DNA from 3 places in the Enterobacter sp. ECC_219_Taxon_10 genome. Region 1 is predicted to be linked to each of the others. Evidence: predicted binding sites of a transcription regulator. Region 1 holds the regulator's gene; each other region holds the start of a gene.
What was found. Region 1 encodes PhoB, which activates phosphate uptake and scavenging genes when phosphate is short. Its sites were predicted from a motif close to CTGTCATAAAACTGNCNNAT; they were not measured.
Positions count from the first base shown of each region.

Region 2: a site for PhoB is predicted at 938-957, ahead of kdgR (DNA-binding transcriptional regulator KdgR). Genes of this name have one in related genera too.
Region 3: a site for PhoB is predicted at 908-927, ahead of AC4ICF_RS07370 (phosphoethanolamine transferase). Genes of this name have one in related genera too.

Region 1 is NZ_CM178005.1:1,061,593-1,063,862, forward strand. Features, by position in the region: gene sbcD (exonuclease subunit SbcD) at 1-751, opposite strand, end outside; gene phoB (phosphate response regulator transcription factor PhoB) at 939-1,628, shown strand; gene phoR (phosphate regulon sensor histidine kinase PhoR) at 1,650-2,270, shown strand, end outside.
Region 2 is NZ_CM178005.1:2,895,261-2,897,530, forward strand. Features, by position in the region: gene kdgR (DNA-binding transcriptional regulator KdgR) at 55-846, opposite strand; gene AC4ICF_RS13805 (MFS transporter) at 1,025-2,270, shown strand, end outside.
Region 3 is NZ_CM178005.1:1,543,425-1,545,694, forward strand. Features, by position in the region: gene AC4ICF_RS07370 (phosphoethanolamine transferase) at 1-901, opposite strand, end outside; gene mntS (manganase accumulation protein MntS) at 1,171-1,299, opposite strand; gene mntR (manganese-binding transcriptional regulator MntR) at 1,483-1,956, shown strand; gene AC4ICF_RS07385 (anion transporter) at 1,953-2,270, shown strand, end outside.

The DNA of each region.
Region 1 (2,270 bases):
TCCCGGTTTCATCGAAGCTGAGCGAAATAGGGGAACCACAGTAGCGGATATGCTCGCAGCCGCCGATGACCTGGGCACGGTGAATGTGCCCGAGCGCGATGTAGTCGGCTGGCGGGAAGTTTTGCGCCGGGAACGCATCCAGCGTGCCGATATAGATCTCGCGGACAGCGTCACTTTTACTGGCCCCGACGGTGGTGAGGTGCCCGGTGGCAATGACCGGAATGGCCTGTTCACCGCGCAGGGCGCAGGCATCGGCATGCTGCTGGTGGTAATAATCGGTGATGGCCTGTAATAAATGCTGCTGCTTTTCCGCACCCGACAGCCCCGCCTGGCTTTGCACGATGTCGCGCGGCCGTAAAAACGGAATGGGGCACAGTACCGCCCCCGGGGTGCCGTCGCGTTTTTTCAGGATCTGGGGCGCGTGCCCGGCGCTGGCGACCACGGTGGTATTGAGAAACGCCAGGATGTCGCGGGATTCATTGAGCGTCGCGACGGAATCATGGTTGCCGGCGACAATCACCAGATGACAGCCGGTCTGCTGCAGGTTGACAACGAAGCGGTTGTACAGCTCACGCGCATAGCTGGGGGGCGAGCCGGTATCAAAGATGTCACCCGCCACGATAATCGCGTCCACCTCGTGCGTCCGGGCCGTTTCCAGCAGCCAGTTCAGGAACGCTTCATGTTCAGCCGCACGGCTTTTGCTGTAAAAATTTTGACCCAGATGCCAGTCCGAGGTGTGAAGTATGCGCATAGGAGATCCGTGGCGAAAAACGATGCGGGCGATTATAAACTGTCAGGGAGAGGAAAATAACCGCTGTAATAAAACAACAGTTTGCCATTTGTAGTGGTACTGTTTTTCATAAATCTGTCATAAAACTGACGCATAATGGCGCCGCATTACAAACTTGTAACTTAAATAAGATAAGACAGGGCAAAGTATGGCGAGACGTATTCTGGTCGTAGAAGATGAAGCTCCAATTCGTGAAATGGTGTGCTTCGTGCTCGAACAAAATGGCTTCCAGCCGGTTGAAGCGGAAGATTATGACAGCGCGGTGAACCAGCTGAATGAACCCTGGCCCGATCTGATTCTGCTTGACTGGATGTTGCCCGGCGGCTCCGGACTGCAGTTTATCAAACACCTGAAGCGTGAAGCGCTGACCCGCGATATTCCGGTTGTGATGCTCACGGCGCGCGGAGAGGAAGAGGATCGCGTGCGCGGTCTGGAGACCGGCGCGGACGATTACATTACCAAGCCTTTCTCCCCGAAAGAGCTGGTAGCGCGCATTAAGGCCGTCATGCGCCGGATTTCGCCGATGGCGGTGGAAGAGGTGATCGAAATGCAGGGCCTCAGCCTTGACCCCACCTCACACCGCGTGATGACCGGCGAAAACCCCCTCGACATGGGGCCTACCGAATTTAAACTCCTGCACTTCTTTATGACCCATCCGGAACGCGTTTACAGCCGCGAGCAGTTGCTGAATAACGTCTGGGGAACTAACGTGTATGTCGAAGACCGGACGGTTGACGTACATATCCGCCGCCTGCGAAAAGCGCTGGAACTGAGCGGCCACGATCGCATGGTACAGACGGTCCGCGGCACGGGTTATCGTTTCTCGACCCGTTTCTGAACAATGACAGGAGTGTGACGCGTGCTGGAACGTCTGTCATGGAAAAGGCTCGTCTTTGAACTGATCTTATGCTGTATTCCGGCCCTTATTCTGGGGGCCTTTCTTGGGCATCTGCCGTGGTTTCTGCTGGCGGCGGTCACCGGGCTGTTAGTCTGGCATTTCTGGAACCTGCTGCGTCTCTCATGGTGGCTGTGGGTTGACCGCAGCATGACGCCGCCGCCGGGAAGCGGCAGCTGGGAGCCGCTGCTGTACGGTCTGCACCAGATGCAGATGCGTAATAAAAAGCGCCGTCGCGAGCTGGGAAGCCTGATCAAACGCTTTCGCAGCGGTGCAGAGTCGCTGCCGGATGCGGTGATCCTGACAACCGAAGAAGGGACAATCTTCTGGTGTAACGGCCTTGCGCAACAGCTGCTGGGCCTGCGCTGGCCGGACGATAATGGTCAGAACATCCTCAATCTTCTGCGTTATCCCGAGTTCACGCTGTATCTGAAAAAGCGTGATTTTACCCGTCCACACAATCTGAAGCTGAATAACGGTCGCCATCTGGAAATCCGCGTTATGCCCTACAGCGATCGCCAGTGGCTGATGGTGGCGCGCGACGTTACCCAGATGCACCAGCTGGAAGGGGCGCGTCGTAACTTC
Region 2 (2,270 bases), 1.8 Mb from region 1:
AATGCCGAATAAAAAAACGCCGCAAAGATGCGGCGTTTTTTATGCTAACCAGGCTTAAAACGGATAGTCGTGGTAACCCATCTGTTCTGAAATCTTGCGCGCGGCGGTATGCAGAATAGCCACATACTCGTGCAGGCGCTCTTCCGAGAAGCGCAGCGTTGGGAAAGAGATGCTCAACCCCGCAATCACGACGCCAAAGCGGTCAAACACCGGAACGCCAATACAGCGCAGCCCTTCTTCCTGCTCTTCGTTATCCTCGCCATACCCTTGTTCACGCACCTTGTCGAGCACCGTTAATAACTCTTCGGTGCTGGTTATGGTGCGTTCAGTACTGCGTTTGTACTCCACGCCATCGAGGATCTGTTTTACCTCTTCACGATCGCGCCACGCCAGCAGAACCTTACCAATTGCTGTGCTGTAAAGCGGGTTGCGACGACCAATGCGTGAATACATACGCAGGTTATACATGGAGTCGATTTTATGGATGTAAACAATACTGTCTTCATCCAGCGCACCCAGGTGGATAGTCTCTTTGGTCAGGCGGGAAATCTCACGCATCTGAATATCCGCGCTACGGATCAGATCCACGTTTTGTAATGCCCTGGCACCCAGTTCAAACAGTTTCAGCGTCAGAGAGTATTTTTCAGACTCCCCTTCCTGTGCAACGTAACCCAGTGATTTCATGGTTTGCAAAAAGCGATAAACGGTGCTTTTCGACATCATCACGCGCTGTGACAACTCTGTGATACCAATTTCACGCTCTTCCCCGAGCGCCTGTAAGATGCCAAACACCTTCAGCACGGAAGAAACAGAATCTGGCTGTTTATCCAAATCCGCAATTGCCATTTACCACCTCATAGAGAGTGTTTTATAAAAATCAGAACCGGTTTTTATTATAAATTCCCGTCATGTTACCTGCAATCAATCCGCGTTTACTTCGTTACAAATCTGCGACATAAAACGGTGTTGACGATGCTAAAATAGTTACCCTGAGAATAATTTCACTCTGAGCTATTTATCCCCAATGGAAAAGAACCTTTCCGATGGCCTGCCTTTGCCCCAGCGGTATGGCGCTATCGCTACGATAATTATTGGTATCTCAATGGCCGTCCTTGACGGCGCGATTGCGAACGTTGCCCTTCCCACCATTGCTACCGATCTGCATGCTTCCCCGGCCAGTTCGATATGGATTGTTAATGCCTATCAGATTGCGATTGTGGTTTCCCTGCTCTCCTTCTCTTTTCTGGGCGATATGTTCGGCTACCGTCGGGTATATCAGTGCGGGCTGGTGGTATTTACTTTCACATCACTGCTGTGCGCCCTTTCGGACTCTCTGCATACGCTGACGCTGGCGCGCATCGCGCAAGGTTTTGGCGGCGCGGCGCTGATGAGCGTCAATACGGCGCTAATCCGCCTAATCTATCCGCAGCGTCATCTGGGGCGCGGCATGGGGATAAACTCGTTTATTGTCGCGGTCTCATCTGCCGCCGGGCCAACCATTGCGGCCGCTATACTTTCTGTCGCCTCCTGGCAATGGCTGTTCGCCATAAACGTGCCGCTGGGTATCGTGGCCATCTTCTTTGCCCTGCGTTATCTCCCCGCTAACGGCCCGAAAAGCACCATGCCGCGCTTTGACGTGGCAAGTGCAGTGATGAATGCGCTCACCTTTGGTCTGCTGATTACCGCCCTGAGCGGCTTTGCGCAGGGTCAATCTCTGCTGCTTACCGCCGCGGAGCTTGTTGCCCTGCTGGTGACGGGCTTCTTCTTTGTTCGCCGACAGCTTGCCCTGCCGGTACCTTTACTGCCGGTCGATCTGCTGCGTATCCCCCTCTTTTCGCTCTCCATCTGCACCTCCGTCTGCTCGTTCTGCGCCCAGATGCTGGCTCTGGTTTCTCTGCCCTTCTTCCTGCAAAGCGTGATAGGACGTTCCGAAGTGGAGACCGGGCTGCTGTTAACCCCCTGGCCGCTGGCGACGATGGTGATGGCACCGCTTGCCGGTTATTTAATAGAACGTGTACATGCCGGTTTGTTGGGTGCGGTGGGGCTGGCAGTGATGGCAACCGGTCTTTTTGCGCTGGCGCTGCTTCCGTCATCGCCAGGCGATCTGGACATTATCTGGCGCATGGTTCTGTGCGGTGCCGGGTTTGGCCTGTTCCAGTCCCCCAACAACCACACCATTATTACCGCGGCGCCGCGACATCGCAGCGGAGGTGCCAGTGGCATGCTGGGGACCGCGCGTCTGCTGGGACAAAGCACCGGTGCGGCGCTGG
Region 3 (2,270 bases), 480 kb from region 1:
GATTGGAGAACCACCAGGTCTGAAAACCGGCGCGGTTGGCCAGCGTAACAAAATTATCCTGATACTGAGGTTTGCCATCCACCACGCGGTTCAGCGTCAGGCCAAGCGATTTCTGCGTCGAGCCGCTGGCCGCAACATAATCGGTAAACAGGGTGCCGTTGACCGAGCTGGCAAACGGCGTGTTATTCCAGTGCCCGCCGAAGGCACCCAGTGCGTCGCGACGTGCGCTCTCGCCAATCACCACCACGTAGGTATGATATTTCGGCTTAACCGCCAGCACGTTCCAGGTGTCTTTCATATTGGAAAGTTCAGCCATGCGCGCCTGCTCGTCGAGAACCTCTTTATTGTTGACAACGACGTCTTTAACGAAGCGGAAAACCGGATAGCCGATATTGATGAGCCTTAGCTTACCGTCCCAGGGAATATTCTGGATGGGGGCGACGAACGCCACGGCAAGGCTGAAGACCAGACAGAGTATTTCGATTTTACCCCAGGATTTTTTCTCGCCCGACCGACGGCGGATGGCGATAACGCCCAACGCGAAGATGAATAACCCTACCACGTAGCTGTACCACGGGAAGATCGTCAGGATCTCCGTCGACTCTTCCATGTTGGTCGAGTGCAGCGCCAGCAGGGTATTAAAGTTTGGCGAGCCGTAGGCCTGACCAAACGGGAAATACATAGCAGCAACCAGTGAACAGACCCCCACAAACGCTTTCTGCACTCGCGGGGCACTCCTCCACAGTACGTGGAGCACACAGGTGAAAGCCACCGCATAAAGCAGGCTGAAGGGATAGCCGAGCGCAAAGTTAATCAGCAGCGACTGCAAAAAGTAAAATCCCGTCCACGGGCTTAAGGCCCGGCTGCGGGTAACGATGGTATCTATCAGGGTTACATTCATAGGTCACTATCACAAAAACGCCATGTGCTCACCCTGGCGCCAAGGGTCAAAGCCTGCCGGACAGTGCGTGGAAAGGGAATGAGAGGTCCGCTTCAGCGAGCCGCAAATTGTGCAGGGCTGCAAGAAGATAGTGCGAGCGTGAATTAAGGTCAACAGTTGCTAAACAGATGTTTTGCGAAGGGGGCTGCAAATCCGCAAAAATAATCGGGAATTGGTCAGTTTACAGCGGAAATGTGACAGAAAAATGAAGCGGCGTACCGCAACGCCGCTTAGTGGGAAGGTTTGTCGTCCTGATGCGGTTTGTTGTTAAACATATCGCACAGCATGTTCAACAGCATTAAGCGCACTTTAAAAGGAGAGTGGGTAAACACGGTCATACACCTCTTGAATTCGTTCATAAGACCTCCTGATTTTTGATCCCTTCGATCCGTGAAGGGTGACTGCATTACATACAGATATAGCACAGGCTATATTGTATAGCTATGGCTATTTCGTTAATTTTTTGTGCTTGCAGAGCTATGGTTTACAATGTGCGCTCTCGATACCGGGCGCTGGAAGCGTCACCCCACTGAGGAAGTACAATGAACCGTCGTGCAGGTAAGCCAACAATGAGGAAAACGACGCAACTGGTGAATGTTGAAGAACATGTCGAAGGTTTTCGCCAGGTCCGTGAGGCGCACCGGCGTGAACTAATTGATGATTATGTTGAGCTGATTTCCGATCTGATCCGCGAGGTCGGGGAAGCGCGTCAGGTTGATATGGCCGCCAGGCTGGGGGTTTCGCAGCCGACGGTCGCGAAAATGTTAAAACGTCTGGCCTCGGTGGGCCTTATTGAAATGATCCCCTGGCGCGGCGTGTTTCTGACGCCGGAAGGGGAGAAGCTTGCGCAGGAGAGCCGCGAGCGTCACCAGCTTGTCGAGAATTTTTTGCTGGTGCTGGGCGTCAGCCCGGAAATTGCCCGCCGGGATGCGGAAGGAATGGAACACCACGTTAGCGAAGAGACGCTGGTGAAGTTTCGTGAGTTTACCCTTAAATATGGTCCCTCCGCTGAATGAAAATCCCTGGACTGCAGGCCCTGTCACGCGATCGTTTCTTCCATCTCTTATTAATTATTGGCGCAGCGTTAAGCCTGTTTGTGCCGTTTGCGCCACAGGCCTGGTCTGCGGCGATTGACTGGCGCACCATCATTACCCTGAGCGGGTTAATGATGCTGACCAAAGGGGTCGAGCTGAGCGGCTATTTTGACGTGCTGGGCCGTAAAATGGTGCGCCGTTTTGCCACCGAGCGCAGGCTGGCCCTGTTTATGGTGTTCTCCGCTGCGGTATTGTCAACGTTTCTGACCAACGACGTGGCGCTGTTTATCATCGTG